DNA from 3 places in the Mesorhizobium sp. B2-1-3A genome. Region 3 is predicted to be linked to each of the others. Evidence: riboswitches for the same ligand, from Rfam matches in the RefSeq annotation. Region 3 holds a riboswitch; each other region holds the start of a gene.
What was found. Region 3 has a riboswitch for cobalamin ahead of FJ977_RS08075 (aromatic ring-hydroxylating dioxygenase subunit alpha). Riboswitches for the same ligand answer to the same signal wherever they lie in the genome.
Positions count from the first base shown of each region.

Region 1: another riboswitch for cobalamin. It lies ahead of FJ977_RS30630 (DUF1636 family protein); the one in region 3 lies ahead of FJ977_RS08075 (aromatic ring-hydroxylating dioxygenase subunit alpha).
Region 2: another riboswitch for cobalamin. It lies ahead of metE (5-methyltetrahydropteroyltriglutamate--homocysteine S-methyltransferase); the one in region 3 lies ahead of FJ977_RS08075 (aromatic ring-hydroxylating dioxygenase subunit alpha).

Region 1 is NZ_VFWK01000008.1:339,422-349,850, reverse strand. It holds gene nuoF (NADH-quinone oxidoreductase subunit NuoF) at 69-1,373, opposite strand; gene FJ977_RS30665 (NADH-quinone oxidoreductase subunit E) at 1,384-2,664, opposite strand; gene FJ977_RS30660 (NADH-quinone oxidoreductase subunit D) at 2,665-3,855, opposite strand; partial or broken gene FJ977_RS30655 (four helix bundle protein) at 3,922-4,246, opposite strand; gene FJ977_RS30650 (NADH-quinone oxidoreductase subunit C) at 4,332-4,934, opposite strand; gene FJ977_RS30645 (NADH-quinone oxidoreductase subunit B) at 4,939-5,520, opposite strand; gene FJ977_RS30640 (NADH-quinone oxidoreductase subunit A) at 5,511-5,876, opposite strand; gene FJ977_RS30635 (winged helix-turn-helix domain-containing protein) at 6,266-7,465, shown strand; cobalamin riboswitch at 7,495-7,700, shown strand; gene FJ977_RS30630 (DUF1636 family protein) at 7,740-8,168, shown strand; gene cobW (cobalamin biosynthesis protein CobW) at 8,171-9,208, shown strand; gene cobN (cobaltochelatase subunit CobN) at 9,228-10,429, shown strand, end outside.
Region 2 is NZ_VFWK01000006.1:40,836-51,264, reverse strand. It holds gene FJ977_RS24820 (NAD(P)H-dependent oxidoreductase) at 1-1,178, opposite strand, end outside; gene FJ977_RS24815 (PTS transporter subunit IIC) at 1,518-2,924, shown strand; gene FJ977_RS24810 (PTS sugar transporter subunit IIA) at 2,999-3,460, shown strand; gene FJ977_RS24805 (PTS sugar transporter subunit IIB) at 3,482-3,769, shown strand; gene FJ977_RS24800 (multicopper oxidase family protein) at 3,807-5,201, opposite strand; cobalamin riboswitch at 5,403-5,617, shown strand; gene metE (5-methyltetrahydropteroyltriglutamate--homocysteine S-methyltransferase) at 5,719-8,034, shown strand; gene FJ977_RS24790 (aromatic ring-hydroxylating dioxygenase subunit alpha) at 8,111-9,340, opposite strand; gene FJ977_RS24785 (homocysteine S-methyltransferase family protein) at 9,390-10,429, opposite strand, start outside.
Region 3 is NZ_VFWK01000002.1:318,589-329,017, reverse strand. It holds gene FJ977_RS08095 (glycosyltransferase family A protein) at 1-599, opposite strand, end outside; gene FJ977_RS08090 (serine kinase) at 596-1,645, opposite strand; gene FJ977_RS08085 (PqqD family protein) at 1,678-2,256, opposite strand; gene FJ977_RS08080 (hybrid-cluster NAD(P)-dependent oxidoreductase) at 2,253-3,353, opposite strand; gene FJ977_RS08075 (aromatic ring-hydroxylating dioxygenase subunit alpha) at 3,374-4,621, opposite strand; cobalamin riboswitch at 4,737-4,938, opposite strand; gene FJ977_RS08070 (DUF680 domain-containing protein) at 5,433-5,633, shown strand; gene FJ977_RS08065 (DUF680 domain-containing protein) at 5,706-5,909, shown strand; gene FJ977_RS08060 (DUF680 domain-containing protein) at 5,978-6,214, shown strand; gene ugpC (sn-glycerol-3-phosphate ABC transporter ATP-binding protein UgpC) at 6,292-7,404, opposite strand; gene FJ977_RS08050 (alpha-glucosidase family protein) at 7,436-9,100, opposite strand; gene FJ977_RS08045 (carbohydrate ABC transporter permease) at 9,105-10,259, opposite strand; gene FJ977_RS08040 (sugar ABC transporter permease) at 10,261-10,429, opposite strand, start outside.

The sequences.
Region 1 (10,429 bases), on a different contig from region 3:
CCTGGTCGTTTCTTCGTTCGCCCCGCCCCGTTATTCTCGCTTCGGGCTCTCGCCCGCAGTCACAAATTCTATTCCGCCGCCACCATCACTGGCTCGGCCCGGTGCGCGTTGCGCGAAAACTCGTCGATGCGCCGCTCCACCTCGCCGCGGAAATGCCGCATCAGGCCCTGGATCGGCCACGCGGCGGCGTCGCCCAGCGCGCAGATCGTGTGGCCCTCGACCTGCTTGGTGACGTCGAGCAGCATGTCGATCTCGCGCTTCTGCGCCTCGCCACGCACCAGCCGCTCCATCACGCGCCACATCCAGCCGGTGCCTTCGCGGCACGGCGTGCACTGGCCGCAGCTCTCGTGCTTGTAGAAGTAGGACAGGCGCGCGATCGCCTTCACGACGTCGGTCGACTTGTCCATGACGATGACGGCGGCCGTGCCGAGGCCGGATTTGAGGTCGCGCAGCGCATCGAAATCCATCGGCGTGTCGATGATCTGCTCGGCCGGCACCAGCGGCACCGAGGCGCCGCCGGGAATGACCGCCAGGAGATTGTCCCAGCCGCCGCGAATGCCGCCGCAATGCGTCTCGATCAGCTCGCGGAACGGGATCGACATCGCCTCTTCGACGGTGCACGGATTGTTGACGTGGCCGGAGATGCAAAACAGCTTGGTGCCGACATTGTTGGGCCGGCCGAAGGACGAGAACCAGGCCGCGCCCCGGCGCAGGATGGTCGGCGCCACTGCGATCGATTCGACGTTGTTGACGGTGGTCGGGCAGCCATAGAGGCCGACATTGGCCGGGAATGGCGGCTTCAGCCTGGGCTGGCCCTTCTTGCCTTCGAGGCTTTCCAGCAGCGCGGTTTCCTCGCCGCAGATATAGGCGCCGGCGCCATGATGCATGTAGACGTCGAAGTCGTAGCCGGATGTGTTGTTCTTGCCGATCAGCTTGGCCTCATAGGCCTCCTCGATGGCCCGCTGCAGCGCCTCGCGCTCGCGGATGAACTCGCCGCGCACATAGATGTAGGCCGCGATCGCGCCCATGGCGAAGCCGGCCAGCAGCGCCCCCTCGACCAGCGTGTGCGGGTCGTTGCGCAGGATGTCGCGGTCCTTGCAGGTACCGGGCTCGGATTCGTCGGCATTGATGACGAGATAGCTCGGCCGGCCGTCGCTCTGCTTGGGCATGAACGACCATTTGAGGCCCGTCGGGAAGCCGGCGCCGCCACGGCCGCGCAGGCCGGACGCCTTCATCTCGTTGACGATCCATTCGCGTCCCTTGGCGACGATGCCGGGCGTGTTGTCCCAGGCGCCGCGCGCCATCGCGCCGGCCAGCGACTTGTCGAAGAGGCCGTAGATGTTGGTGAAGATGCGGTCTTTGTCCTGAAGCATTTTTCGTCCCTCAGACCGGCTTCTTGCCGAAAACGCGGATGTATTCGGCGACGCCGCCCTTGGCGAGTGCCTTGGCCTGCTTGACCCAGTCGTCGCGGTCGATGCGGCCGTGGAAGGAAAGATAGCCGTCCACCCACTCGCGCTCCGCCTTCTTCCACGATGCGACCTGCGCGAAGGTGAAGATGCCCAGCGTATGCAGGATCCCCTCGATCTTCGGGCCGACGCCGGAGATCAGCTTGAGATCGTCAACCGCGGCCGGCCTGTCGATACCGGCCGGACGGTTCTTGTCGTCCAGCGACGGTTTCGCCGGCTTGGCCGCTGGCGCCTTGGCTTCCGGCGCCTTGAAGGCTGCGGCCGGCTCGGCCTTGGCCTTCGGCCCGTTGCGCTGCTTGGCAACCTGCTCGACTTCGGGCGCTGCCTTGTTGGCGTTGGCGGCCGAATGCAGCGGCGCCGAAACGCTCGCCGCCTTCTCCGCCGCAGGCGCCACCTTGGTCGCCGAAGGCGTCTTCAAGGCCGGGCTGGTTTCGGGCGCGTCGGTCTTCGGCTTGCTGGCATTGGACGGCGCGACGGGCGCGGCAGCGGGTGCCGGAACGGGCTCGGCAATGATCGCGTCGGGTGCCGCCTTGGCGGCCTTTGCGGCCTCCCTCGCCTCCCTGTCACGGGTCGACTTGAGGATCGCCTTTTCGCTCTTCAGCGTTGTCAGACCAGAAGCCGGCTCCGAGCCGGTGCGGCCATTCTGCGGCCCGGGCGCCACCGAAGCGCCCTTGCCCGCATCGTAAAGATCGATGATTTCGGCCAGCCGTTCCGGTGTCAGATCCTCGAACGTGTCCTTGAAGATCATCACCATCGGTGCGTTGACGCAGGCGCCGAGGCACTCGACCTCTTCCCACGACAAGGTGCCCTGGTCGTTGGTATGGAACTGGTCGTGATGGATCCGGGAGCGGCAGACATCCATCAGCGCTTCCGAGCCGCGCAGCATGCAGGGCGTGGTGCCGCAGACCTGGATATGAGCACGCGTGCCGACCGGATTGAGCTGGTACTGCGTGTAGAAGGTCGCGACCTCGAGCCCGCGGATGCGGGGCATGCCGAGCATGTCCGAGATCGTCTCGATCGCCGCCTTGGTGACCCAGCCTTCCTGCTCCTGCGCTATCATCAGCAGGGGAATGATCGCCGACTGCTCACGGCCCTTCGGGTACTTCTTGATCCATTGCTTCGCAGCTGCGGTGTTCGCCTTGTTGAAGGCGAAGGACGCTGGCTGGACGCTGGCTTCTGCGAGACGGCGGACTGACATTTAGCGATCGACCTCACCAAACACGATGTCGAGGGAGCCGAGAACGGCGGTGACGTCGGCCAGCATGTGGCCGCGGCAGAGGAAATCCATGGCCTGCAAATGCGCGAAGCCGGGCGCGCGCAGCTTGCAGCGATAAGGCTTGTTGGAGCCGTCGGAGACCAGATAGACGCCGAACTCGCCCTTCGGCGCCTCGACGGCCGCGTAGACTTCGCCGGCCGGAACGCGATAGCCCTCGGTGTAGAGCTTGAAGTGGTGGATCAGCGCTTCCATCGAGCGCTTCATTGCCGCGCGCTTGGGCGGCACGACCTTGCCGTCGAGATTCGACACCGGTCCGGTGCTTTCCTTGCCGAGCAAGAGATCGACGCACTGGCGCATGATACGGGCCGACTGGCGCATTTCTTCCATGCGCACGAGATAACGGTCGTAGCAGTCGCCGTTCTTGCCGATCGGAATGTCGAAGTCCATTTCCGAATAGCATTCGTAGGGCTGCGACTTGCGCAGGTCCCATGCCGCGCCCGAACCACGCACCATGACGCCCGAAAAGCCCCAGGCCCAGGCATCGGCCAGCGAAACAATGCCGATATCGACATTGCGCTGCTTGAAGATGCGGTTGCCGGTCAGCAACTTGTCGAGATCATCGATCGACTTCAGGAACGGGTCGATCCACTTGCCGATGTCCTCGACCAGCTGACGCGGCAGGTCCTGGTGGACGCCGCCGGGGCGGAAATAGGCGGCATGCATGCGCGAGCCGGAGGCGCGCTCATAGAACACCATCAGCTTTTCGCGCTCGACGAAACCCCACAGCGGCGGCGTCAGCGCGCCGACGTCCATGGCCTGCGTCGTCACATTGAGGATGTGCGACATGATGCGGCCGATTTCGCAATAGAGCACGCGGATCAGCTGGCCGCGCTTCGGCACCTCGATGCCGAGCAGGCGCTCGGCGGCAAGAGCGAAGGCATGTTCCTGGTTCATCGGCGCGCAATAATCGAGCCGGTCGAGATAGGGCACAGCCTGCAGATAGGTCTTGGCCTCGATCAGCTTCTCCGTGCCGCGATGCAAGAGCCCGATATGCGGATCGACGCGATCGACGACTTCGCCGTCCAGCTCGAGAACCAACCTCAAAACACCATGCGCCGCAGGGTGTTGAGGTCCAAAATTGATGTTGAAATTGCGGACGGAGGTCTCAGCCATTGTGGCGCCTCTGGCGAAGAGTCAGTAGTGAGTAGTGAGTAGTGATCATCAATCTCAATGCCTGCTTCATTCCGCCTGCTTGGCCTGCACCGTTCGGATAAGAGATCTCATCATTTTTCCAATCTCTTCGCATCGCAGCAGCAGCTCAGTCTCATTGTCTTTTCGCAGCAAGCCAACCCGGCATGCCAGCAGTGTGCGTTTCCAGTTCCTTCAACGAGCCTTGCGCCACGCGCAAAAATTGAATGAACGACCCTCTGTTTTCCCGACCGTATCCCTCTGCGATGTTCGCCGCGATCGAAACTGCTGATCGGCGCATCTGAGAGGTCATGCCGTAAATCTCATCCCTCGGAAACTCTTTGGTGAAGCGGTAACAATCTTCGGCGAGCGTCATCGCCGATTGCCACACCTTCAAGTCGCGATAAGATTCGATCCGTTGCTCCAATTCTTTCCCTACTGACTACTCACTACTTCCCTACTCACTGTTTCGCTTTTTCGTCCCCGGGCAGCACGTAATCCGTGCCTTCCCAAGGGGAAAGAAAATCGAAATTGCGGAATTCCTGCTTCAATTCCACAGGCTCGTAGATGACCCGCTTGGCTTCGTCGTCGTAACGCACCTCGACAAAGCCGGTCAGCGGGAAATCCTTGCGCAGCGGATGGCCTTCGAAACCGTAGTCGGTCAACAGGCGGCGCAAATCGGGATGGCCCGAGAACAGCACGCCATAGAGATCGTAGGTCTCGCGCTCGAACCAGTCGGCGCCGGGATAGACGCCGGTGATCGACGGCACCATCGTCTCCTCGTCGGCCTGCACCTTGACGCGGATGCGCACATTCTGCTTCGGCGACAACAGGTGGTAGACGACGTCGAAGCGCTTGGCCCGCGACGGATAATCGGCCCCACAGACATCGATGATCGAGATGAACTGGCAGCGCGCATCGTCGCGCAGGAAGGTCACCACTTCGATGAGGTCGCGCGGCTCGACATGGATGGTGAGCTCGCCATAGGCGAGCACCGCGTCGTTGACGCGACCGATCAGCTTTTCGCCGAGATAGGTCGACAGTTCGCTCAGGGATGCGGCCATGGATTTACCGTTCGATCGTGCCGGTGCGGCGGATTTTCTTCTGCAGGAGAAGAATGCCGTAGAGCAAAGCTTCGGCGCTCGGCGGGCAGCCGGGCACATAGATGTCGACAGGCACGACGCGGTCGCAGCCGCGCACCACCGAATAGGAATAGTGGTAGTAGCCGCCGCCATTGGCGCAGGAGCCCATCGAGATGACGTAGCGAGGCTCCGGCATCTGGTCGTAGACCTTGCGCAGCGCCGGCGCCATCTTGTTGGTCAGCGTGCCGGCGACGATCATGATGTCGGACTGGCGCGGAGACGCGCGCGGCGCGACACCGAACCGCTCCGAGTCGTAGCGCGGCATCGAGGTGTGGATCATCTCGACCGCGCAGCACGCCAGACCAAAGGTCATGAACATCAGCGAGCCCGAGCGCGCCCAGGTGATCAGCGCCTCGGTCGAGGTGACCAGAAAGCCCTTGTCGGCAAGCTCATTGTTGATCTCGAGGAAGAAGGGATCGTCCTCCCCCACCGGCCTGCCGGTGTTGGGATCGATAATGCCCTTCGGCTTCGGCGCGACGAGGGTGCCTGAACTGTCGTTCAATCCCATTCCAGCGCTCCTTTTTTCCATTCATAGGCAAAGCCGATGGTCAGCACTGCCAAAAACACCATCATCGACCAGAAACCGAGCATGCCGATCTTCGAGAAGGACACGGCCCAGGGGAACAGGAAGGCCACTTCCAGGTCGAAGATGATGAACAGGATCGACACCAGGTAGAAACGGATGTCGAATTTCATGCGGGCATCGTCGAACGAATTGAAACCGCACTCGTAGGCGGAAAGCTTTTCGGGATCGGGATTGCGGTAGGCCACCAGGAACGGGGCGGCCAGCAGCGCCAGGCCGACGACCAGTGCCACGCCTATGAACAGGACGATAGGCAGGTACGAACTGAGAAGTGCGTTCATGCAGCGGCTTTCCGTTGGCGCCAATCCACTTTGATTACAGCACCGGACCTTAATGCGGAAGCGTGACAGTTTAACCGCTGAACCGTTTTAAGGGGCCTATGCTGCAACGCGGCGAGGGTTAGCGCAGCACTTCCAGCGAAGCAAGTCAAACCTTGTTCAAAACGCCGACCTGGACGGCATATCCGGAGAAACTGGTCCGATCCGCTCCTGTTTGATTTCCTTCGCTTTTTACTCCACTTTTCTCTCCTGACATGGTTGCCGCCAAAACCCTGCTAGCATGGGTTGGAATCACCACGCAGGTTCCGCAAAAGTGGACCCCGGTTTTGCGACAAGAACTTGCCCAGACAAAGACCCGACCCACAGCCGAAGCCCCTCAGAGTGATGCCTGCATGAAGGAAAAAATCTCGCTTGCCGCCGCCCGCCGCATTGCACTCGCCGCTCAAGGGTTTCTCGATCCGCGCCCAAATGGCACACCTGACCGCCGCCATTTCGCCCGTGTGCTCTCCCGCACCGGCCTGCTGCAGATCGATTCCGTCAGTGCGGTGGTGCGTGCTCATTATATGCCGCTCTATTCGCGCCTGGGCCCCTACCCGCTCACGCTGCTCGACAATGCCGCCGTGACGCGCAAGCGCACTGTCTTCGAATACTGGGCGCACGAGGCCTCGTTCCTGCCGGTCGAGACCTACCCGCTGATGCGCTGGCGCATGCAGCGAGCCGAGCAAGGCGATGAAATGTATCTGGGACTGGCCAAATGGGGCCGCGAACACGCCGCCTATATAGAAGACATCTACCGCGCGGTCGTCGAGCGCGGCCCGATCGCGGCTTCGGCGCTCGAAGGCCAGAAAGGCTCCGGGGGCTGGTGGGGCTGGAGCCATGCCAAGCACGCCTTCGAATGGCTGTTCTGGGCCGGGCGCATCACCACGGCGCACCGCCGCGGCTTCGAGCGCTTCTACGATCTGCCGGAGCGCGTGCTGCCGCAGGCGATCCTCGACCTGCCGGTGCCCCCGGCCGAGGATGCACACCGCGAATTGCTGCGCATCTCGGCCCGCGCCCATGGCGTGGCGACATCGGGCGACCTGCGCGACTATTTCCGGCTGTCGCCGGCCGACATGAAGGGTCGGCTGGAGGAACTGGTCGAGTCGGGCGAATTGCTGCCGGTACGCGTCGAAGGCTGGGACAAGCCGGCCTACCTTCACAAGGACGCGCGCCTGCCCCGGAAAATCGAGGCGCGTGCTTTGCTGGCGCCCTTCGATCCAGTCGTCTTCGAGCGCTCGCGCTCGGAGCGGCTGTTCGATTTCCACTACCGGATCGAAATCTACACACCGGCTGAAAAGCGCCAATACGGCTATTACGTCCTCCCCTTCCTGCTCGGCGACCGGATCGTCGCGCGCGTCGACCTCAAGGCGGACCGGCCGGCGAGCGTCCTGCGCGTCCATGCCGCCTACCCCGAGACCGGCGCGCCGCCTGAAACCGCCGCTCAGCTCTTCGAGGAATTGAAGCAGATGCAGGGCTGGCTTGGCCTTGAACGCATGGACGTGACTCCGGCAGGCGATCTGGGTCCGGCGCTGGCCGACATCGCCGTGTCGTAGCCGTGCGTTGACACCGCTGCCTGCAAAAGCCTAAATCCCGTCCAGACGGTCCCTTGCCCGCAACGGCAGGGGCTAAGAGGGAATGCGGTGCGGGATTTCGATCTCAAATCCGCGGCTGTCCCCGCAACTGTAAGCGAAGAGCCAAGGCCGAAAGCCACTGGGAGTTTCCCGGGAAGGCGGCACCCAAGGCGATGACCCGCGAGCCAGGAGACCTGCCGTCTGCGACAAGAGAATCCGATCGCCCGGCGGGTTTCCGGGCAAGGAGCCCGGCTTTTTGGACCAGAACAGCAGTTTTTCGGCTGGCACAGCGGACAATTCGTCCGCCGACAGCGAAGCCTTGGCCGGCGTCACGGTCATCGTCTGCGCCTCCTGTCGCGACGAGACCGGTTCCGACGCCCATCCCCGCGCCGGAGAACTGTTGGCTGAGGACACGCGCCGCGCCGCAGCCGATGACAACATCCGCGTCCGCACGGTGGAATGTCTCGGCAACTGCAAGCGCCGGCTGAGCGCCGCGATCCTGCGCGATGGCTGCTGGAGCTATGTGTTCGGCGACCTGACCGTGGCCAGCGGCGCCGACCTCGTCACCGGCGCCAAACTCTTCGCCACCTCGACCGACGGCCTCATCCCGTGGCGCGGCCGCCCCGATTCCCTCAAGCGCGGCCTTGTTGCCCGCATCCCTCCCCTCGACATGCTGAAGGACTGATCATGAGCGCTTCCGTATCCCGCGTCCCCTGCACCGTCGTCACCGGCTTCCTCGGCGCCGGCAAGACGACGCTGGTCCGCCATCTCCTGGAAAACGCCGGCGGCAAGCGTATCGCCATCATCGTCAACGAGTTCGGCGACATCGGCATTGACGGCGAGATTTTGAAGGGCTGCGGCATCGACACCTGCCCGGAGGAAAATATCGTCGAACTGGCCAATGGCTGCATCTGCTGCACCGTGGCCGACGATTTCGTGCCGGCGCTCGACCAGATCCTGTCGTTGACGCCGAAGGTCGACCACATCCTGATCGAAACCTCGGGCCTGGCCCTGCCCAAGCCGCTGGTCCAGGCTTTTCAGTGGCCGACGGTGAAGAGCCGTGTCACGGTCGATGGCGTCATCGCCGTGGTCGATGGTCCCGCACTTGCCGAAGGCCGCGTCGCCAACGATATGGACGCCCTGCAGGCGCAGCGCGCCGGGGATGAGAGCCTTGACCATGACGACCCGGTCGAGGAAGTGTTCGAGGACCAGATCGCCTGCGCGGACCTGATCATCCTGTCGAAGAGCGATCTGATGGACGCCGCCGGCTCGGCCCGCGCCAATGCCATCGTCAACGAACATTCGGCCCGCGCCGTGAAGATCGTGCCGACCTCGCATGGCAAGGTCGATCCCTCGGTGCTGCTCGGCCTCGGTCTCGCCGTCGAGGACGATATCGAGAACCGCAAATCCCATCATGACGGCGCGTTCGACCATGAGCATGACGACTTCGACACCTTCATCGTCGACATCCCCTCGATCGCCAATCCGGACGAGCTGGCAAAGCGCGTCGCCACCGCCGCCGAACAGGAAAACGTGCTGCGCGTGAAAGGCTTCGTCGAGGTCGGTGGCAAGCCGATGCGGCTCCTGCTGCAGGCCGTCGGCCCGCGCGTCAATCATTACTATGACCGCGCCTGGACGGCCGAGGACGACCGCCGCTCGCGCCTCGTCGTCATCGGCCTCAAGGGGCTGAACCGCCCGGCAATCGAGGCTATACTCGCCGGCTGATTTTCAGACACGGACCGCGATGCATATCCTCACCACGACCTCCGCCTCGCTCGACGATCTCGCCGAGCCGGTCGATCTGCGGCAGACGCCGGCGGATATCGTGGCCCTGTCCTTCACCGACAGCGACCTTGCCGGCCTGGCCGCGGCCTGGAAGGCGGATGCCGGCCGCCTGCCCTCGATGCGGCTGGCGGCACTGCGCGACCTGCGCCATCCCATGTCCGTCGACCTCTGGATCGACAGCGTCGCCCGCCACGCCAAGATCATCCTGGTGCGCATCCTCGGCGGCTATGACTGGTGGCGCTATGGCTGCGACCAGCTTGCCTCGATTGCCCGCGAACGCGGCATTAAACTCGCGCTGCTCCCCGGCGAAAGCCATGACGAGGACCTCAGGCTGATCGAAGCCTCGACGCTGCCGCGCCAGGAATTGGACGCGCTGCTCGGCTATTTTCGCGAGGGCGGCCCGGCCAATATGAGCGCGCTGGTGCAGAGGCTGGCGCGGCTGGCGGGGTCGCAGGCAGACATTGTTGAGCCAGTCGCGGTCCCGAAGGCTGGCTACTACGAGCCGAACCGCGGCGTCGTCCCCCTCCCCCTCGAGGGGTGGGTCCGGCCGCAGGCCGGGGGTGGGGTCCTCTCCGAAACGCGCCGACTCAAAGAAACGCCACATCTGGTGGTCCCGACCCCAGCCGGCCCTGCGGGCCACCCTCCCCTCGAGGGGGAAGGAAAGGTGGTGCCGATCCTCTTCTATCGCTCAATGCTTCTCGCCGCCGATGTCGCGCCGATTGATGCCCTTTTTGAAGCACTGCGCCAACGCGGCATGCTCCCGGTCCCCATCTTCGTCTCCAGCCTGAAAGAGCCGGCGTCACTCGCCTTTGTGGAAACCGCGTTCGCCGCGCTGAAACCCGCCGCCATCATCACCGCGACCGCCTTCGCCTCCGGTGCCGAACCCGGCGTCGAAACCCTGTTCGACCGTGCCGGCGTGCCCGTCTTCCAGGTCATCGTCGCCACCACACGCCGCGACGTCTGGAAAAACAACCAGCGCGGCCTGGCGCCCGCCGACCTCGCCATGCATGTCGTGCTGCCAGAACTGGACGGCCGCATCCTCGCCGGCGCCATTTCCTTCAAGGGCGAAAGCGATGTCGATCCGGCACTTGGCCATCGCGCCTTCGCCAACCGGCCGGAGCCGGATCGCGTAGTGCAGGTGGCGGACCGCGTGGTGGCCTT
Region 2 (10,429 bases), on a different contig from region 3:
CCGACCGGCAGGGCGCGCTGGGCGCGAGCATCCTCGACCGTCATCGTCCAGGAGCGATAGCAGGTCTCGCCGATCGCATCGAAAATCTCGCCGGCGGCCAAGTCCCGCTTGGCGACGGCGCAGACTTCGGCGACGGGCCTTCGCAACGGCACCATGTCGGGCTTGCCGAAAAGCATGATGCGGGCGGCGGTCAGCGGCACTTCCAGCGATGTCAAATGATAGGGCCGGAACAGGCTGTAATAGGGACCGTGGCCGATATGCAAATCGTCCATGCGCTCGATGACGCGCGGATGCGTCGCCTCGACGATGACGAAGACGCCGGGCGCGACGCCCTTGCCGATGGTGTAGTCGACGACGCCCTTTTTCGTGAGCAGCCCGCCATCCTCGCGCGGGATCAGCACCTTGACGAGGTCGTCACGGTCGGCCTTCGGGCCATGCATGCCGGGCACGTCGGGCACCAGGCCGGTGGCGTTGGCGATGGCGCACATCTCGACCATGGTCTTGGAACCGTCGACGAACTCGACCAGCATGCGCGGGTTCATGTTGCGGCGGATCGCTTCCTCGCGATAATCGTCGGGCACGGCGTCACGATTGAGCGGGTTGTTCTTGCCCTTGCCGGCCGAGACGATGGTCAGGCCGAGCGCGGAAGCAAACTCGATCAGCTCCATGCAACTCGACGGCTCGTCGCCGGCGCCGACCGAATAGACCACGCCAAGCCGGTCGGCCTGCTGCTTCAGATAACAGCCGATGGTGACGTCGGCCTCGACATTCATCATCACCAGATGCTTGCCATGCTCCATCGCCATCAGGTCGAAATCGGCGGCGACGCCCGGCTTGCCGGTGGCGTCGATGACGACGTCGATAAGCGGATTGGTGACCAGCATCTCGTTGGAGGTGATGGCGATCCTGCCGCTCTCGATGGCACCGGTGACTTTCGACGCGGTGTCGGCTTCGACCGCCATCGCTTCATCGCCATAGGCGATGCGAATGGCCTCGCGCGCGGTGTGGGGACGCCGCGTGGAGACGGCGCAGACCGAAATGCCCGGCATCAGCATGCCTTGCGTGACCAGATCTGTGCCCATTTCGCCCGAACCGATGACGCCGATGCGCACCGGGCGGCCCTCTTCGGCACGATGGGCGAGATCGCGGGCAAGGCCGGTCAAGGCGACATTGGTCATGCAGGATGTCCACAGCTTCTTGATTTGCGGCCGGATTAGCAGGGACCGGTCGCGTGTGCCAATGAAACCGCTCGCAAGCCGCGATTCCGAGCCCAAAATGCCCGAAAAAGGCACCTTCCCCGGACCGATTGGCCCAAAGGGTTGCCAATTGACATTGTTGTGAACAGTCTAAATAAAACATTCGTTTGCTGACAAAGGCAAATGTTCATCGAGCCGATAGGTCGACGGGCATTCGCCGCGGGCAATCTGGGGAGTGCCTTTGCGCCAGACTGGCGGCAAAGGCGTGGATGAGATCAAGGAGCATTGCGAGGCGTAGGCTCGGGCTCCAGGGGAGGAAGAATGGATACAGTTCTCGCTGGCCTGAAGGGGGCCATCGACACGCTCGGTGCGACAATCCTGCTGCCGATCGTCATTTTCATCATAGCCGTGGTCTTGGGTGCCAAGGTCAGCAAGGCCTTCCGTGCCGCCGTCACCATCGGCGTCGCCTTCATCGGTATCAACCTTGTGCTTGGGCTGATGTTCACATCGATCGGCGACGTCGCCAAGGCCATCGTCACCAACACCGGCATCCATCGCGACATCATCGATGTCGGCTGGCCCTCGGCGGCGGCGATCGCCTTCGGCTCGTCGGTCGGCCTGTGGGTCATTCCGGTCGGCATCCTGGTCAATATCGTGCTGTTGCTGACGCGCATGACACGCACGCTCAATGTCGACGTCTGGAATTTCTGGCACTTCGCCTTTGTCGGCTCGCTCGTCGTCGCCGCCACCAACAATCTGGCCTACGGCATTGCGATCGCGGCCCTGGTCGCAGCCCTGTCGCTGCTGTTCGCCGACTGGTCGGCGCGCGCGGTGCAGCAATTCTACGGCGTGCCCGGCATTTCGGTGCCGCATCTCGCCTCGGCGCAGATCCTGCCGATCGCCATCATCCTGAACTGGATCATGGACCGCATTCCCGGCATCAACCGCATCAACATCAACACCGAGACCATCGAGCGCCGCTTCGGCGTGTTCGGCGAACCGGTTGTGCTCGGCCTGATCATCGGCCTCGTGCTCGGCGCCATCGCCTTCTACAACGCCGGTGATCTCAGCGTGGTGCTGGCCAAGGTACTGGGCACCGGCATGACACTGGCGGCTGTCATGCTGCTCCTGCCGCGCATGGTGAAGATCCTGATGGAGGGCCTGCTTCCGGTTTCCGACGCGGCGCAGGAGTTCGTGCGCAAGCGCACTGGCGACCGCGAGCTGCTCGTCGGCCTCGATTCGGCGATCCTGATCGGACATCCGGCCGCGATCTCGTCGTCGCTGATCCTGGTGCCGATCGCGATCATCCTGTCGGTGATCCTGCCGGGCAACCGCGTCATCCTGTTCGCCGACCTCGCGGTCATCCCTTTCATCGTCGCCATGACCGCGCCTCTGGTCAAAGGCAATGTGTTCCGCATGGTGGTGATCGGCACGGTGACGCTGGCCATCGGCTTCTACGTCGCCAACGCGCTGGCGCCGCTGTTCACCAGCGCGGCCGTCGCATCGGGCTTCAAACTGCCGGCGGATGCGCTGCAGATCACCTCGGTGGTCGACGGCTTCCTCTGGGTTCCCTATGTGATCATCGAAGCGATCCAGGGACTTGGGCTGCTCGGCATCATCCTGATCGCAGTCGTCATCGCCGCGCTGTTCATCCTCTACCGCCGCAACCCGCTCGGCTGGGAACGGGCAGCGGGCGCCGAGGACGAGCCGGCCGAAGGCACCGCCTAAGCGCCATCGCGCCTTGAATTTGAAACGGTCGTGCGCCCTCCTCGGGCGCACGACTTTTATAGACGGAGCAGAACATGTCCGACAGCCTCATGCAGCTTCTGGATCCCGAAGCGATCGTGCTCGGATCGGATGCCTCGACCAACGAGGAGATCATCCGCGTCCTGGCCGGCCGGCTCGAGAGCCTTGGCTATGTCAAAAGCTCCTATGCCGACGCGGTCGTGCGCCGCGAAATGACCATCCCGACGGGACTGCCGCTGGAACGCGCCGACAATGTCGCGGTGCCGCATACCGATCCCGAGCATGTGCTGAAGCCCGGCATCGCGATGGGCACGCTGAGAAAGCCGGTGACGTTCGCCAACATGGAAGATCCCGACGAGAAGCTGCCGGTCGGCTTCGTCTTCCTGCTTGCCATCAATGACAAGGACAAGCAGATTGAAGCGCTGCAGTCCGTCATGGCCACCATCCAGAATCCAGAGGCATTGGACGGCTTGAGGTCCGCCAGGACGCTTGACGACGTACGTGCCGTGCTCGGCTGATAACCCAAGGAGAAGCAAGAGATGTCCAGACAGAAAACTATTCTCTTTGCCTGCGGCACGGGCATCGCGACATCGACGGCGGTCAATGTCGCCGTCACCGAGGCCATGAAGCAGCGCGGCCTGACCTTCAACGCGCAACAGGCAAAAGCCACCGAAGTGCCGGGGCTGGCCGACAGCGTCGACTTCATTGTCGCCACCACCCCGATCTCGGCTTCGGTGACCAAGCCGGTCATCAAGGGCCTCGCCTTCCTCACCGGCATCGGCAAGGACAAGGTGCTCGACGAGATCGAGGCGCAACTGCGCAAGTAGATCACCGACGACGCGGCTCCGGCGACGGTGCTCGGCTTCAGGCCACCCTGACGTAGCTCGTCATGCCCGATTTCTGGTGCTCGATGATGTGGCAGTGCAGCAGCCAGTCGCCCGGATTGTCGGCGACAAAGCCGAGTTGAACCTTCTCGTTGGGCTGGATGAGATAGGTGTCGGAAATCAGCGGCTGCACCTGGCGTGTCGAGGACGACAGCACCTTGAAGCTCATGCCATGCAGGTGCATCGGATGCGACTGCGGCGTCAGGTTCTCCATGTCGATGACATAGCTCTTGCCGAGCTTCAGTTCGGCCAGCGGCGCGGTCGGATCGGATGTATCGCCTGGCCACGGCACCTTGTTGATGGCCCAGAAACTGTAACCGAGCGAACCGCAGATGCCGTCGCTCGGGACGTTCTCTGCCGTGGCGCTGAGTGCCAACGAAATATGCTGGGCGGCGGTGAGATCGACTTCCGCCACCGGATTTGCTTCCAGCGGTGGAAGATCGCGAACATCCCGCTTGAGCGAACTACCCGTCGCGTGCAGGCTAGCCAGGATTTTTGGCTTGGTGCCCCTGACGTCTCGCAGGCTGACGACCGCGCCCTCCTCGTCCGGCATGCGGATGGCGAGTTCCATGCGCTGGCCCGGCCCCAGCAGCAAGGCATCGGGCGAAAAACGTTGCGGCACGGGATTGCCGTCCAGCGCCATCACGATCGCCTCGGCGCCGTCGACCCGAAAGGCGTAGATGCGGGTAACGTCTGATATCGCAACCCGCAGGCGCACCAGCCCGCCGGCCGGCGCGTCATATCGCGGCTGGTCGAGCCAGTTGGCGGTGCGCACCGTGCCGTAGGTGCCGGTCCTGGCGGCATCGCGCGGCCGGAACTGGTCGATGAACTGGCCGTCGTCGCCAAGGCGCCAGTCGCGCAGATTGAGGACGAATTCGGCGTCGAATCTCGGATCGTTCGGATTCTCGACCACGATCACGCCGGTCAGGCCGTGGCCCATCTGCTCCAGCGTGTTGCAATGCGGGTGATACCAGAATGTGCCGGCGTCGGGCGGGGCGAAGGCGTAGTCGAAATGATCGCCGGTGTAGACATAGGGCTGCACCAGAAAGGGCACGCCATCCATCTTGTTGGGCAGACGAATGCCGTGCCAGTGGATGGTCGTCGGATCGTCGATGCCGTTGACGAGGAGCGCGGCGAACGGTTCGCCCTTCTTCATTCTCAGCACCGGCGGCATTCCGGCACTGCCATAGGTCAGCACATTGTTGGTCGGGCCGACGTCCATCAGGCTGGCCTGGATTTTCGCCGTCTGCAGCACCACCGGTTCAGGACTGGCGGCGGCCCAGCTGCCAAACCTGCCGATGGCCGAGAGCCCGACCCCGCTGGCGCCAGCAACCGCTGCCGTTTTCAAGAGCCCGCGGCGTGTCAATCCGGTCATTCAGCGCTCCAACTGCAAAGCGTGGGATTTATCGTCGCCTTGGATCACAGGCCAGCCACCAGTGCAAATGCCGATATTGGCACACCGCATCTCGCCATTGCCATGGCGATGTCGGTGGCATTCGCCGGCGATCATAGCATCACAACACGTAAAGATATAAACATCTCTTTATATCTTTCTTGACATGAAGCCTGTGTTGGTGGAACATGGTGGGGTCGTGGTTCTCCGGTCCTCATCGGGGTCGGAGCTAAGAGGGAATCCGGTGAGCATGGCCCGTGCCATGGCGATGCCGGAGCTGCCCCCGCAACTGTGAGCGGCGAGCCGCTGTCCAGAATGTCACTAGGCAAATGCCTGGGAAGACGGACAGAAGCGACGACCCGTGAGCCAGGAGACCTGCCCCGACGAACTGAAACGTCCACGGGCGGGGTGTCCCGGTGGTAGCCTGCAGGCCGCGGCCTTCGCTGCTGGTTCTGCATGCATCCGCTTGACCCATGCCCCCAACCTTATGGGGTATGCAATGTCTACTTTCTCAGTCCCGACCGCCACGCTCGGTGTTCCACGCATCGGCCGGCATCGCGAGCTCAAGGCCGCGTTGGAAAGCTACTGGTCGGGCAAGAGCTCGGCCGAAGACCTGCTCCAAACCGCCAAGCGCTTGCGCGAGGCCAACTGGATCGAACAGCGCGATCGTGGCATCACGAAAATCCCCTCGAACGATTTCTCGCTCTACGATCATGTGCTCGACACGGCCATCATGGTCGGCGCGATTCCGAAAGCCTATGGCTGGAACGGAGGCGAGGTTCCGCTCGACGTCTATTTCGCAATGGCGCGCGGCGATCAGGGCAACGACCATGAAGCTTGCGCCCACGGCGTTGCCGCGCTTGAGATGACGAAGTGGTTCGACACGAACTACCACTACATGGTTCCCGAACTGTCTGCCAACCAGACGTTCGAACTCCGTTCGACCAAGCCACTCAGCGAGTTTCGCGAGGCCGCAGCCCTCGGCATCCGCACGCGCCCGGTCATTCTCGGCCCGGTCACCTTTCTCAAGCTGGCCAAAGCGCGCGGCAGCACTTTCGACCCGATAGCGTTGCTGCCAAGGCTGCTCCCGGTTTACGCCGAGCTTCTCAAGCAATTGTCGCAGGCCGGTGCCCGCTGGGTGCAGATCGACGAACCCTGCCTCGTGCTCGACCTCGATGCGGCCGAACGCATCGGTCTCGAACTGGCGTATCAGAAGTTCGCGGCGGCGGCTCCCGATCTCGACATCATGCTGGCAACCTATTTCGGCGCGTTGGGCGACAATCTGGAAACGGCGCTGGCCTTGCCTGTCGCCGGCCTGCACATCGACCTTGTGCGGGCGCCGGAGCAGTTGGAACCCGTTGCCCGATTGTCGCGAAAGGACCAGGTCCTTTCGCTCGGATTGATCGACGGCCGCAACGTCTGGCGGGCCGACCTGCCCGCCATTCTCGACCGCATCCGCCCGGTCGTTGCCGGCTGGCCGCTCGACCGCATCGAGATTGCGCCCTCCTGTTCGCTTCTGCATGTCCCAATCGATCTGGAACTGGAGACCACGCTCGATGCGGACCTCAAATCCTGGCTGTCTTTCTCGGTCCAGAAGATGGACGAGCTGACGCTGCTCGCGGAGGCGCTTGTCGAAGGCAAGAGCGCGGTTGCGAAGGAGTTGCAGGCATCGGCCGAGGCCGTCCAGTCCCGCGCCACATCGCTCAAGGTGCATGATCCGCTGGTGGAAGGCCGGCTGCTGGCTGTCACGGAGCCGATGCGGCGCCGGCAGGGCGCGTTCGCCGAGCGGCGCGAGTTGCAGGCACGAAAACTTGGCCTGCCGAACTTTCCGACGACCACGATCGGCTCGTTTCCGCAGACCCCGCAAGTGCGCAAGGCGCGCTCCGCCCATGCCAAGGGCGAGTTGAGCTATATCGATTACGAGGCCTTCCTGAAGAAGGAAACCGAGACGGCGATCCGCTGGCAGGAAGAGATCGGCCTCGACGTGCTGGTTCACGGCGAGTTCGAGCGCAACGACATGGTGCAGTATTTCGGCGAGCAACTCGCCGGCTTTGCCTTCACCAAACATGCCTGGGTGCAGAGCTATGGCTCGCGCTATGTCCGGCCGCCGATCATCTTCGGCGACGTGTCGCGGCCACGTCCGATGACGGTCTCGTGGTGGAACTACGCGCAGTCGCTTACGGACAGGCCGGTCAAGGGCATGCTCACCGGGCCGGTGACGATCCTCAACTGGTCCTTCGTGCGCGACGACATCCCACGCAGCGTGGCCTGCCGCCAGATCGCACTCGCCATCCGCGACGAAGTGGGGGACCTGGAGGCGGCGGGCGCGGCAATGATCCAGATCGACGAAGCCGCCCTGCGCGAAGGGCTGCCGCTGCGCAAGTCCGACTGGCAGACCTATCTCGACTGGGCGGTCGAGTGCTTCCGCCTGGCATCGTCAGGCGTTGGAGACGGCACGCAGATCCACACTCATATGTGCTATTCCGAGTTCAACGACATCCTCGATGCGATCAGCGCGATGGACGCCGACGTCATCTCGATCGAGACGTCGCGGTCGAAGATGGAGCTTCTCGACGCTTTCCGGACCCACAAATATCCAAATGAGATCGGCCCGGGCGTCTACGACATCCACTCGCCGCGCGTTCCGGCGGTCGGCGAAATGATCGATCTGATGACGCTGGCCCGGCAACGCCTTGCCGACGGGCAACTCTGGATCAATCCGGATTGCGGCCTGAAGACCCGCGGATGGGACGAGGTCCGTCCGGCACTGGTCAACATGGTGGAGGCGGCAAGACAGCTCAGAGCCGCGGCCTGATCGGAGCGGAGCCGCCAGCGCATCCGATGGCGGCTCCGCTATCTCATCGTCTTGACGCATTCCCAAGGGAAAGCCCTCAGGGTCGGCTGATCTCCTCGAGATACCAGCCGATATAGCGCAGCTCGTTGTACTCCATCGGCGCGATCGGTCCGGGTACGAAATAGTGCGATCGCACGCCGCGCGCGGTGTGCTCGATGATTTTCTTGTCCTCGTCGGTGGTGACCTTCCACAGCCAGGTCAGTTTCTCCAGATCGTAATCCTGGCCCTCGACCGCGTCACCGCGCACCAGCCAGATGAGTTCCATCTCGCAGGTATCAGCCGTCTTCGGAATGAAGCGGTAGATCATGCCGTGGTCGGGGTAGCAGACGAGGAAGCTCGTGCCGCCGAGATGGATGGAGGTGACGCCACCATCGTAATCGGTGAAGCGGCCCATCAGCGGTGCCACCGGCGAGCCGTCCTGGCTGCCGCTCGAAACACCATCGTAGAGCGCGTAGCGGAAAGTGTGGATGGCTTCCTGTCCAGCGGCCGAATTCCGCCAGCGGTCGCCGCTGCCGATCTCGATACCGAGCGCGCGGGTGCGTTGCTCCATCGCGGCGTTGAGCTGTTCGATCATCTCGGTCGGTTTTTCCAGAGTATGCGTCTGCGAATATTCCGGATGCGCCGGACCGCAATGATAGCACTCGACATAGTTCTCGACGGCGAGCTTCCAGTTGGCGTCAACCTGATAGGTCTCGCGATGCGCCACCCTGGCATCAGCCCAACCATACTGGCCGCAGCTGGTTCGCAGCGACTGTTCGACCGGATCGAAATCCGGTGGCATCTCGGCGAAGGAAATGAACACCAGACCTTCGGCGAGGCGGACATGCAGCTTCTTCAATCCATGCGCGGCGCGGTCGAAATCCTTCGGCATCAGGCGGGCGGCGCGCAGCGAACCGTCACTGGAATAGGTCCAGGCGTGATAGGGGCAGACGAAGGCTTTCGCATTGCCCTTCTGCCTGGTGCAGACCTCGGCGCCGCGATGACGGCAGACGTTGAGCATGGCATGGATGGCGCCATCCATGCCACGGGTCAGGATGATTGCTTCATCGCCGAGTTTGAACAGCTCGAAATCGCCGGGGTTTGGAATGACGCTGGAATGCGCGAGGCAATGCCAGTGGCGGCGAAAGACGCGTTCCATGTCGCGCTCGAAGATCGCCCGATCATGGTAGAACGCACGCATCAGGCCGTGGCCCGGCCGGTGCGCGGCCACCAGCCGGTCGATCGTATCGCCGTCGGCATGGGTTTGCTGGAGAGGATGCACGTTCATAACCCATTCCTGTCTGGCGATTTGGATGTCTGTGGTGGCCTGGTGCGTGTCAGATCTCGAGGCGCCGGCCCTTGTAGGCTTCTGGGATCGCCGCATCGCTGCCGAAGAAGGCGTGCCTGGACATGTCGGGCGAATAGCGACTGCCGGGTACGCTGCGGCCAAGCGCTTCGGCCACGGCACGGATGTGATGCGGGGCCGCGCCGCAGCAAAGCCCGATATAACGGACCCCGAGATCAAAGGCTTCCCGTGCGAATTCGGCGCATTCGTAGCGATTGCAGGTGAACGGGTCGAGCGCGGTCGGGAACGGCCGGTTGCCGGGAATGCAGGAACAGGCGCGGTCGGTCAGCGACTGGAAGGTCGGTTCCGCGTCAGTCGTGCGGTAGGGCACCGGCAGTGCGGCGACATGGCATGAGATGGCGTCGCGCACTTTGCGCACCACCGGCATCAGCGTCTTCGGCCCGCGCTGGCAGTTCAGTCCAACGACGTCGGCGCCCGCCGCCTCCAGCCGCTTGCAGGCATCGACGACCGAGACGCCGTCGAACATCTTTTCCTCACGGTGGACGGAGAGCGTGACCACGGTCGGCAGGCCGGTTTTCTTCATCACGTCGAGCGCGATCTCGGCCTCGCCGCACCAGTCGATGGTCTCGGCGATGAGGAAGTCGGCCCCCTCCTCCACCGCCCAGCCGATCTGCTCCTCGAACATGGCGCGCACGGCATCGTGGGTCTTCCTGTCGTCGGCTTCATAGGCATTGGTGTTGCAGATGTTGCCAGCCATAAGGCAATCATTGCGGTCGGCGACATCCTTGGCTATGCGCAACGCCTGACGGTTGATCTTTTCCAGAATATCCTCACGGCCGATCACCCTCAGCTTCTGGCGGTGAGCGTAATAGGTGAAGGCTTCGACAACCTCCGAGCCGGCATGGACGAAATCCTCATGCAGACGTGTCACCGCGTCCGGATGTTCGAGAACCACTTCCGGTACGAACGGGCCGGCCTGCAGATAGCCGCGACGTTCGAGTTCGAACAGATAGCCTTCGGCACAGATGACGGCGCCGGCGTCGAGACGTTCGAGCAGGCCGCGCTTGGCCG
Region 3 (10,429 bases):
TGACGTCTGTAATAAAGCGCCACGGTATCCGGCGTGACGAATCTGGGTCCACTTTCAAAGGTCCGCAGCAGATAGTCGGTGTCCTCCGCCTGGTGGAAGGCCTCGTCGAAGCCGCCGATCCGATCGACGAGCTTGCGCGAGAAAATGCCCGATGACAGATGAATTCCCCTCACGGTCATGAAATGGCTGCCTGGCTCGGGTTCCAGCCTGTCGTCGTCGATGCCGTCGACCAGCATCATGAGGGAATAGGTAAGCTCGAGATCGGGGTCGGCTTGAAAGAACGCAATATCGGCCTTGAATCGTCCGACCGGCGAGACATCGTCCGAATCGAGGAACGACACGAGCTCCGTTTCCGGTTTGAGCAGTTTGAGGCCGATGTTGCGGGTTCTGGTCACGCCCATGTTCTCTTGCCGGAACAGGCGGATGCAGGGGTTCTCGCCCATCATCGAGCGCACGGCCTCCGCCGAGCCGTCGGTCGAGCCGTCATCGATGACGATGATGTCGAGATCGGCGGCGTCGCGCTGGCGCACCAGCGAGCGCAATGCCGAAACGACATAACGTTCGCGGTTGTAGACAGGCATGATCACGCTCAACTTCACGAAGCAACTCGCGTTAGAAAATCTGCAATGGTGCCGGCGATCTCCTCGGGATGCGTTCCCAAGGACAGACGGTAGCTTGGCAGCAGGCGGGTGAGATCGCCGAAGAAACGAAAGCCGCTTTCGCGTTCCCCCGGCATCTGCATGATGCCCGACGGCGCCAGCGCTATCATGGCGTCTCGCCGCGGCACCGGCACGATCGAACTCGCCTCGCCACCGCCGATATGTGGCACCACCAGCGCAACGATGTCCAGCGCCGGGGGTACCGGCCGGGGCGCTATGTCGACAATGTGAAAAGTGTGCTTGCCTTGCCAGTTCAAGGGGCTCTCGACCCCCAGCCGCTGCTTCAGGCCCAGCCGCGCGAAACCGCGCGCATCCTGCTTCAGCGTCGAAAACAGAGGCCGCGCGGTTACGCCACCGGCGAGATCGATCAGCACATAGTCATCGCCGACGCTGTCGAGCCCGTTGAGCAGGCCGGCGGCGACGGTGCCGGATTTGCCGGCGCCCCCCGCGCCGGCAAGCAGCACGCCCTTGCCATTGGCACCGAGCGTGCCGGCATGGGTCAGCCGCATGCCGCGCGCCGCATATTCCCAATGCAGGAAGGCCCGCAGCGGCGCTGTCGGCTCCCAGGGTGGGAAGGCATCGGCCGACGCCATCAGTTGCACGCCAATGCGGCGCTCAGGATCGTAGACCTGCCAGAAATCCAGATCGTGAAAATAGTGGCCGCGCAGCCCGTCCCCGGCGAGCCGTTCGGCAAAGCCGTATTCGGTGAAATGCGCGTCGCCCCAGCGTGCCGGCTCGGGGATGCCGTCGATGCCGGGATGAACGGTGAAGATACGGCATGCCGACGGCTCCGTCTGGTCATCCGCTGCCTCGACAAAGGCGTGGCCGAGCGCATCCGCAAGCACGCCGGGAGCGACATGCGCGGTCAGTTGCAGCCGGGGCAGGCGGACCGTCAGCGGGGCCGGATAATGTGCAGCGGCTCCTTCCGCGGCGGTGATGAGATACCGTGCGTAATCCGGCAAGGTTTCGAGCGTGACGCGCGGCATCCAGCGCCCTCTATCCCGGACGCAGCCGCTCTTCAGGATGCCTGCTTGACCGCCGGCCAGCCGAGGGGTTCCTCGACCTCGTGGATGGGATCCACGATGATCAGGTCGGCGAGGTCGTCGTGAATGCTCACATTGAGCGGTTCGTTCGTGGCGGCAAGCTCGGCCGATAGCTCGCCCGGCAGCGCTTGTGCAACCTGATCTGAACGCACCAGCAACCCCATTTCGAGCAGTTGCGAGATGAAGTGTTCGAGTTCCGCCGCGCCCAGTGTCGAGCCACCGGCGGTCAGCCCGATCAGGGCTTGGGCGTTGACCCCGGACGAGAGCGCCTGCCAAACCCTGCTGCCGGAATCGGAGAAGCCGAAATACTTGCCATTCGCAAGGTTGAGCACGACGGCCTCGCCATCGAAGGATTCGAAGACGATGTCCCTACTCGCAACCGCATAGGTGTCGCAATCATGCGTCATTGTTGCCCCCGCTTCACAATTCCCGCCCGCCAGCGGGATCGCTTCCACTGACAACGCCTGTAAACGCTCGGTTCTTTCTTGGCAAGGCAACCGGCGCCGGCAGGGCGCCGACATTTCTGGGGGCCAATCGAGGCCCGTGCGGATCACGCCTCGATTTCGAGCGCCGATAGCGGCTTCGAGCAGCAGGCGAGGATGAAGCCGTCGTCGATCTCGTGGTCGAGGATGCCGCCATTGTGGCTCATCTCGACGGCACCGAAGACTTTCTTCACCTTGCAGGTCCCGCACAGGCCGAATTCGCACGCCGCGGGTATCCGCACGCCGGAGGCACGCGCTGTCTGCAGCACGGTCTGGCCGGCGACGCATTCGGCGTCGACGTCCGAAAGCGCGAAGCGGATCGGCGTTGCGGCCTCGACGGGAACGGCCACGCCATCCTGCGGCGGCGTTGCGAACGGCGCCGGGATTTCCTCCACCGCAGGTGCGGCAAAGCTTTCCTGGTGGTATTTCGTCATGTCGAAACCGGCGGCTTCCAGCATGCCGCGCACGGCGCGCATGAAAGGGTCCGGACCACAGCAGAAGATTTCGCGTTCACGGAAATCGGGCGCCAGCAATGGCAGCCGGATGGCGTCGATGCGCCCCATATGGCCATACCAGCCCTCGCGGCTTGACCGCTCCTCGATCATGAAGCCCAGCGACAGGCCCGGCATATGACTGCCGAGCAGTTCGAGCTCCTTGCGGAAAATGATCTCTTCGGCGCGACGCGCGCAATTGACGAAGCCGACATCGGTCCATGGCGCGCAGTCGTTCAGCCAGCGCAGCATCGACATCATCGGCGTCACGCCGGAACCGGCCGAGATGAACAGGTATTTGGCCGCCGGATGGCTGTGCAGTGAAAAGTCGCCGCTCGGCCCATAGGCCTTGACGTGCGAACCGGGTGTCAGGTGATCGAACATCCAGCGCGTGCCGATGCTGCCGGCCTGCGCCTTCACCGTGACCGCGATCGAGAAGGGCCGCGACGGCGAGGAGGACAGCGTATAGGTGCGCATCAGCGGCCCGTCCGGCGCAGGCAGCTCCAGCGTCACGAACTGGCCCGGCTTGTAGCGGAACCAGGTCTGGTTGTCGGATCGGAAAGTGAAGGTCTTGACGTCAGGCGCCTCGTCGCTGACGCCGATCACTTCCAGCACCTGCAGCCTGTCGTTCCAGGGGGCCATCTGATCGAGATGGCGATAGAGGCCAAGGTCGGTCATCGCATTCATCCCTCAACCTCTCAGGCGACGCTGCGCAACGCCGGCCGGCCGCCTTCGGCAAGGCGCGGACCGATGAAGCGGGCGTACCAGTCGACGAACTGGATCACGCCGCCCTCGTGAAGCTCCGAATAGGGGCCGGGCTCATAGGCCGGCGACAGGATGCCGAGGGCATTTTCCTCGACTATGCGGCGGTCCTGATCGTTGGTCTCGGTCCACACATGGGTGAGCTCGGCAAGATCGTAGTCGACGCCCTCGATCGCATCCTTGTGCACCAGCCATTTGGTCGTCACGGCGGTTTCGGTGGCGCTGATCGGCAGCACGCGGAAGGTGACGGCATGGTCGATGAGGATATGATTCCAGGTCGTCGGGTAGTGATAGTGCATCAATGTGCCGATACGGTCGGCCGAGACGCTGTCGGAGAGGTTCTTCTTCACCGCCCGCTTGCCGTTCATCGTGTAGCTGACCGCATCGCGCAGCAGCGGCGCCCGCGTGGCGCGGTATTGCCCCGCCGGGTCGATGCGGAACTTGCTCGGCAGGCCGGCCGCTTCGCATTTGGCCCAGTGCGCCAGCATCTCCGGATCGCTGTCGGCGCCTTGCACTCCGGTCACGGTCGGTGCTTCCGGGAAGGTTTTGCACAGCTCCGGGTGATTGCCCGCGCAGTGATAGCACTCGCGGTTGTTTTCCCAGACGAGCTTCCAATTGCCCTTTTCGACGATGGTGCTCTCGAAGGCGATCTTTGCCTCGCTGAGCCGGTGCGGCTTGAGATAGGGTTCGATCATCGCCCGCATCGGGGCGAAGTCGGCTGGATCCTTCGCCAGGCAGATGAAGATGTAGCCGGCGACGCTTTCGCAAGCGACCGGCTTCAGCCCGAACTGGCTCTTGTCGAAGCCATCGGCCATCTGGCGGGCAAACAGGAGGCGACCGTCGAGCTCATAGGTCCACTGGTGATAGGGACAGACCAGTTTGGCGGCCGTGCCCTTGTCCGTGTTGCAGACCCTGCTGCCGCGATGGCGGCAGGAATTGTGGAAGGCGTTGATCTTGCCCTGCTGATCGCGCACCAGCACGACCGGGTAGTCGCCGATCTGTACGGTGATGAAGCTGCCGGGCTTGGGCAATTCGCAATCATGGCCGATGAAAAGCCAGTCGCGGTACCAGATCAGCTCCATGTCGAGCTTGAAATAGTCCGGGCCGGTGTAGAAAGGCTGCTCGAGCGAGAAACCCTCTCTGCGGCTGTTCAAGAGCCTCAGCATATCGTTGCGCACATCCATGTCCTGTCCTCGTGTTTAAGGACTGACTATGGTGGTGATGGAGGAAGGATCGGATGCAGTCCCGGCGAAGCGCTGGTCATGCACTATCCACCTCTTGACCGCCCACCGCGATCAGTCGAGTTCAAAAATCTCGGGCTGGTTTCCGGGCTCTGGAGTGTCCTTTCGGACGGTCGCGACACCTTCCCAGGCTTCCGCCCAGTGGTCTCCCGTTGCGACTTGAACTCCACCACCGTTGCGGGGGCAGCGCCGGACTTTGACCGGCTTCCCAATTCTCCGCCCCGTCGTCACGAAGCGGCACCTGAGATGGCCATGATCTAATCACGACAGCGCATGCGACATCGGCATGAAAGCGACATCGCATCCATGTGGCGCGACACGCTTCAGCAACCATGGAGTCAGGAAGAACGGCCACGAAACGCGTCTCGGTGACGACGATGCCGGCTATCGAAATCGTCCCGGAACCGAAGCAAAAAGGGTTAACGGTTTCGAAAAGTGACTATTAGCAGATTCTAAAATCGAACCGAACGGTTCGTTTCTGTTGACGGTGCGTACAGCACGCTGTGAACGCTGAGCCTTCGATACATCAGGTGATCGTATTGCTGGTTTTATCTAATCGATTGATATCAAAAAGAAAAATGTTTGCAATGGAATGCCTTGGTACAATTTCAAGTGGTGGATTCTTGGTCCACACGGAACAACTTCGTGATTGGAAACGGCCACATGGCTTTCCCACATCGGGGCTGTCCGAACGACGCGATTTTAATCCCAAGACACGCCGCTAGACGGACGGGAAAATACTGGAGTACCAAAAATGAAAAAGATTGTTCTCACTGCCGCCGCCCTTCTGGCCATTTCCGGCAGCGCCTTCGCTGGTAGCGATCACTATGGTTCGAATGCCGCTGCAGCCACTGCTGCCGTCGACAATTCGTACACCGCTTCGACCAAGAAGTCGGAACCGGCTGCTCAGGCGCCTGTCACGGGTGCCGATCGCAACCTCTTCGGCAACAACTAACAGTCGATTTCCAGCAGGCGGTGGCCCTGGCTCGCCGCCTTGGCGGAACTCGAAGAATTCAGGAGACTTGAAATGAAGAAGATCATCCTTGCTGCCGCCGCCGTTCTGGCTATCTCCGGCAGCGCCTTCGCCGGCAGCGACAACTACGGCTCCAATGGCGCCAACCAGCCCGCTGTCACTTCGACCGACAGCTCGTACACCGCTTCGATCAAGAAGTCGGAACCGGCTGCCCAGACACCTGTCCAGGGTGCCGACCGCAACCTCTTCGGCCACTAACGGCCGATTCTCCGGGGTGGCGGGCCTGCCTGCCGTCCCGTTGAAACTTGAAATTCAGGAGACTTGAAATGAACAAGATCATCATCGCCGCCGCCGCCGTTCTCGCTCTCTCGGGCAGCGCTTTCGCCGGAAGTGACAACTTCAACTCCAATGGCGCCAACCAGCCTGCCGCGACTTCTGTCGACAACTCGCGCACGGCTTCGATCCGCAACGGCGATTCGCCCGTCTACAAGCTGCTCAATTCGTCGGGCGATGTGCAGAAGTCCGCGCCCCAGGGCGCCGACCGGAACCTCTTCGGCCACTAACAGCCAAAGTCGATCGTAAAAGAGAGCGGCGGGCCTTGCCCGCCGCTCTTTTTGTTTCTGCCGTCAAGACGGGCTTCTTAAGCGGCCTTTGCTTCCGCTTCATGCAGCGCGAAGGACCGCCCGTCCGTGTCGAAGATATGCAAGTCCTCGGCATTGGCGGTCAGCCGCAGCGTCGAGCCGCGCTTGACCTCGACATTGCCCGGCAGCTTGGTCACCAGGGGCAGGTCGGCGCGGCCGATGTCGGCATAGACCAGTTGAACCTCGCCGAGCTGCTCGACGTAATCGACCGTTCCCTCGAACAGATAGTCCGCGCCGGTGGCGATGATCAGGTCCTCCGGCCGCACGCCGAAGCTTACAGCCGCACCCTTCGCCGAGGCCGGCGTCGTGATCGGCACCGTAGCCTTGCGCCCGCCGACATGGCTGACGACGGTCGGGCTGCCTGATTTGTCGATCGTCGCCGGCAGGATGTTCATGGCCGGCGAGCCGATGAACTGGGCGACGAACAGATTGCCGGGCTTCTTGTAGAGATCCATCGGCGTGCCGACCTGCTCGATGTGGCCATCCTTGAGTACGACGATGCGATCGGCCAGCGTCATCGCCTCGACCTGGTCGTGGGTGACGTAGATCATGGTCGTGTTGGGCATCGATTCCTTGAGCTTGGCGATCTCGATGCGCGTGGCGACGCGCAGTGCGGCGTCAAGGTTCGACAGCGGCTCGTCGAACAGGAACACTTTCGGATTGCGCACGATGGCGCGGCCGATGGCGACGCGCTGGCGCTGGCCACCCGACATCGCCTTGGGCAGCCGGTCGAGATATTTGGTCAGCTGCAGGATTTCCGCCGCCTGGCGCACGCGGCGGTCGATCTCGGCCTTGTTCTCCTTGCCGATCTTCATCGAGAACGCCATGTTGTCGTAGACGGTCATGTGCGGATAGAGCGCATAGGACTGGAACACCATGGCGATGCCGCGCTTCGACGGCGGCACGTCGTTGACGACCTCGCCGTCGATCTTGAGCTCACCCGAAGTGATTTCCTCGAGCCCGGCGATCGAGCGCAGCAAGGTCGACTTGCCGCAGCCGGACGGACCGACGAAGACGATGAATTCGCCCGATTTGATATCGAGGTCGATGCCGTGGAGAATATTGAGATTGCCGTAGGACTTCTTCACTTGTCTCAGATTGACATCGGCCATTGGTTTCCTCCCAGTGATCTCTCAAAAAGATTCAGTCGATGCGCCCGAACCAGGCGCCGTAACCACCAAGTTCGATCGAACCGGTGCTCGCCTGCCCGGAAAACCCGTGTCCCGGCAAGGGTTGCAGTGATGGTCCGCCTAGGTCGACCTTGGCCGGCTTGGCGCCGAGGTTGAAGACGCAGACGACTTGCTCATTGCCCGCCCGGCGCGTGAACGCGACAGTGTCGCCCTCGCTTTCGATGAAAGTGATATCGCCCTTGGCCAGCGCCGGATGGGCACGGCGGAAGGTGAGGAAGCGCCGGTAGTGTTCGAGCAGCGAAGCCTGGTCGCCCTGCTGGACATTGACCGCTTGCGCCAGATGTTTTGCCGGCACCGGCAGCCACGGCTTTGCCTGGGAGAAGCCGCCATTCGTGGCGTTGCCATCCCACACCATGGGCGTGCGGCAGCCGTCGCGGCCCTTGAATTCCGGCCAGAAGCGGATGCCATAGGGATCTTGAAGATCCTCGAAGCGCAATTCGGCTTCGCCGAGCCCGAGCTCCTCGCCCTGATAGATGCAGACCGAGCCGCGCAGCGACATCAGCAATGCCGAGATGACCTTGAGATAGGCGGTCGGGTCGGCCTCGTCGGCAGCCCAGCGCGAGGCCGGGCGCATCACGTCATGGTTGGAAAACGCCCAGCACGACCAGCCGTCGCTGGCGACCTTGCCGAAGGCTTCCAGCACCGAGCGGACCTTGGCCGCGCTGATCTTTTCCGGCGCCAGGAAGTCGAAGGAATAGCACATGTGCACGCGCTTGCCGCCGGCGGTATAGGCGGCCACGACTTCCAGCCCGCGCTGCGAATCGCCGACTTCGCCGACCGCGGCGGTCGCCGGATATTCATCGAGCAGGGCGCGGAAGCGTTCGAGGAAGCCGAGGTTTTCCGGGCGGCTCTTGTCGTAAAGATGGTCCTGGTAGTTGTAGGGATTGACCGCTGGCGCTGTCTGGTCGTTGCGCTCTTCAGGCGGCAGCGGCGGATTGTTTTCCAGGCCCTGGCTGTGGAAGTAGAAATTGATCGTGTCGAGGCGGAAGCCGTCGACGCCGCGTTCCAGCCAGAAGCGGGTGACGTCGAGCAGGGCGTCCTGGACTTCGCGGTTGTGGAAGTTGAGGTCGGGCTGTTCGGCCAGGAAATTGTGCATGTAGTATTGCTGGCGGCTGGTGTCCCACTGCCAGGCCGATCCGCCGAAGATCGAAAGCCAGTTGTTGGGTGGCGTGCCGTCCGGCCTGGCGTCCGCCCAGACATACCAGTCCGCCTTTGGATTGGCGCGGCTCGACCGGCTTTCCTTGAACCAGGGATGGTTGTCGGCGGTGTGCGACAGCACTTCGTCGATCATCACCTTGAGGCCCAGCCGATGCGCCTCCGCCGTCAGTGCATCGAAATCTGCCAGCGTGCCGAACATCGGGTCGACGTCGCAATAGTCCGAGACGTCGTAGCCGAAATCCTTCATCGGCGATTTGAAGAAGGGCGAGATCCAGATGGCGTCCGCGCCGAGCGCGGCGATATAGGGCAGCCGCCCGATAATGCCCTTGAGGTCGCCGATCCCGTCGCCGTTCGAATCCTGGTAGCTGCGCGGATAGATCTGGTAGATCACGGCCCCTCGCCACCAGTCGCGATCGACGGCGAGGTCAGGCTTCGAGCTGGCCTTCAAAGCGGATTGCATGGTTTCAGCCTCCTTTCACCGAGCCGGCAAGCAGCCCGCGCACGAAATAGCGCTGCAGCGAGAAGAACACGATCAGCGGCACGATGATGGTGATGAAGGCCGATGTCGTCAGGATCTCCCAGTTGCCGCCGCGAGAGCCGAGCAGCGCATTGAGCTTGGCTGTCAACACGATCTGGTCGGGTGCCGTACCGAGGAAAACCATCGCCACCAGCAGATCGTTCCATACCCACAGGAATTGGAAGATGGCGAAGGAGGCCAGCACCGGGAAGGACAGCGGCAGCACGATCTTGACGAAGATCTCGAAATCGCTGGCACCGTCGATGCGGGCCGATTCCATGATCTCGCGCGGCAGGCCGGCAATATAGCTGCGCAGCAGATAGATGGCGAAGGGCAGGCCGAAGCCGGTATGCGCCAGCCAGATGCCGAGATAGGTCTTCGACGGCACCCCGAAGAAAGTGCCGACGCCGTTGTAGAGTTTCAACAGCGGGATCAGGGACATCTGCAGCGGCACCACCAGGAGGCCGATGATGACCGCGATCAGCAGCGCACGGCCAGGAAAACGCATCCAGGCCAGTGCGTAGGCGGCAAACGCGGCGATCAGGATCGGAATGACGGTCGCCGGGATGGTGACGGTCAGCGAATTCATGAACGAGCGGCCGATGCCTTCCGAAAACAGCACGGTCTGGTAGTTGTCGGTGGTGAATTTCGGCGGCGCCGACGAGGCATAGTAGACGCGCTGGCCGCGATCGCCTTCGAACGCCTTGGGCGAGGCCATGACGAAGCTGCCATCGGCATTGACCTGCAAGGTCACGCCGTCGCCGAGGTCTGCCGATGTGCCGGCCGGATACTGTGTCGGTGACGCCGCCTTGACGCCGAACGCACTGATGCTGCGCCTGGCGCCGTCGCCGAAAATGTTGCCCTCGAGGACGAACTTGCCGTCCTTCTGGGTCTGTGCCGAGGCGGGGGGCAGGCGCCCGGCCTCGGTCTGGCTGGAACTGGCGAACGAATTCCACCAGCCCGAGGCAACGATCTGGTCCTTGTCGCGCAGCGACGAGACCAGGATGCCGAGTGTCGGAATGGTCCAGATCGTCACGAAGACCAGCACTGCTATATGGACGCCGAAACGGCTGGCGAAGGAATTTCCGGTCGCGACGGCCATTTCAATGCCCTCCCGTCTCTTTGTTCGCCTGGCGGATGTTCCAGACCATGATCGGGATGACCGCGATCATGATGATGATGGCGATTGTCGCGCCACGCCCGAAATCGCCACCGCCGCGGAACATCCAGTCGAACATCAGATTGGCCAGGACCTGACTGTTCCATTGGCCG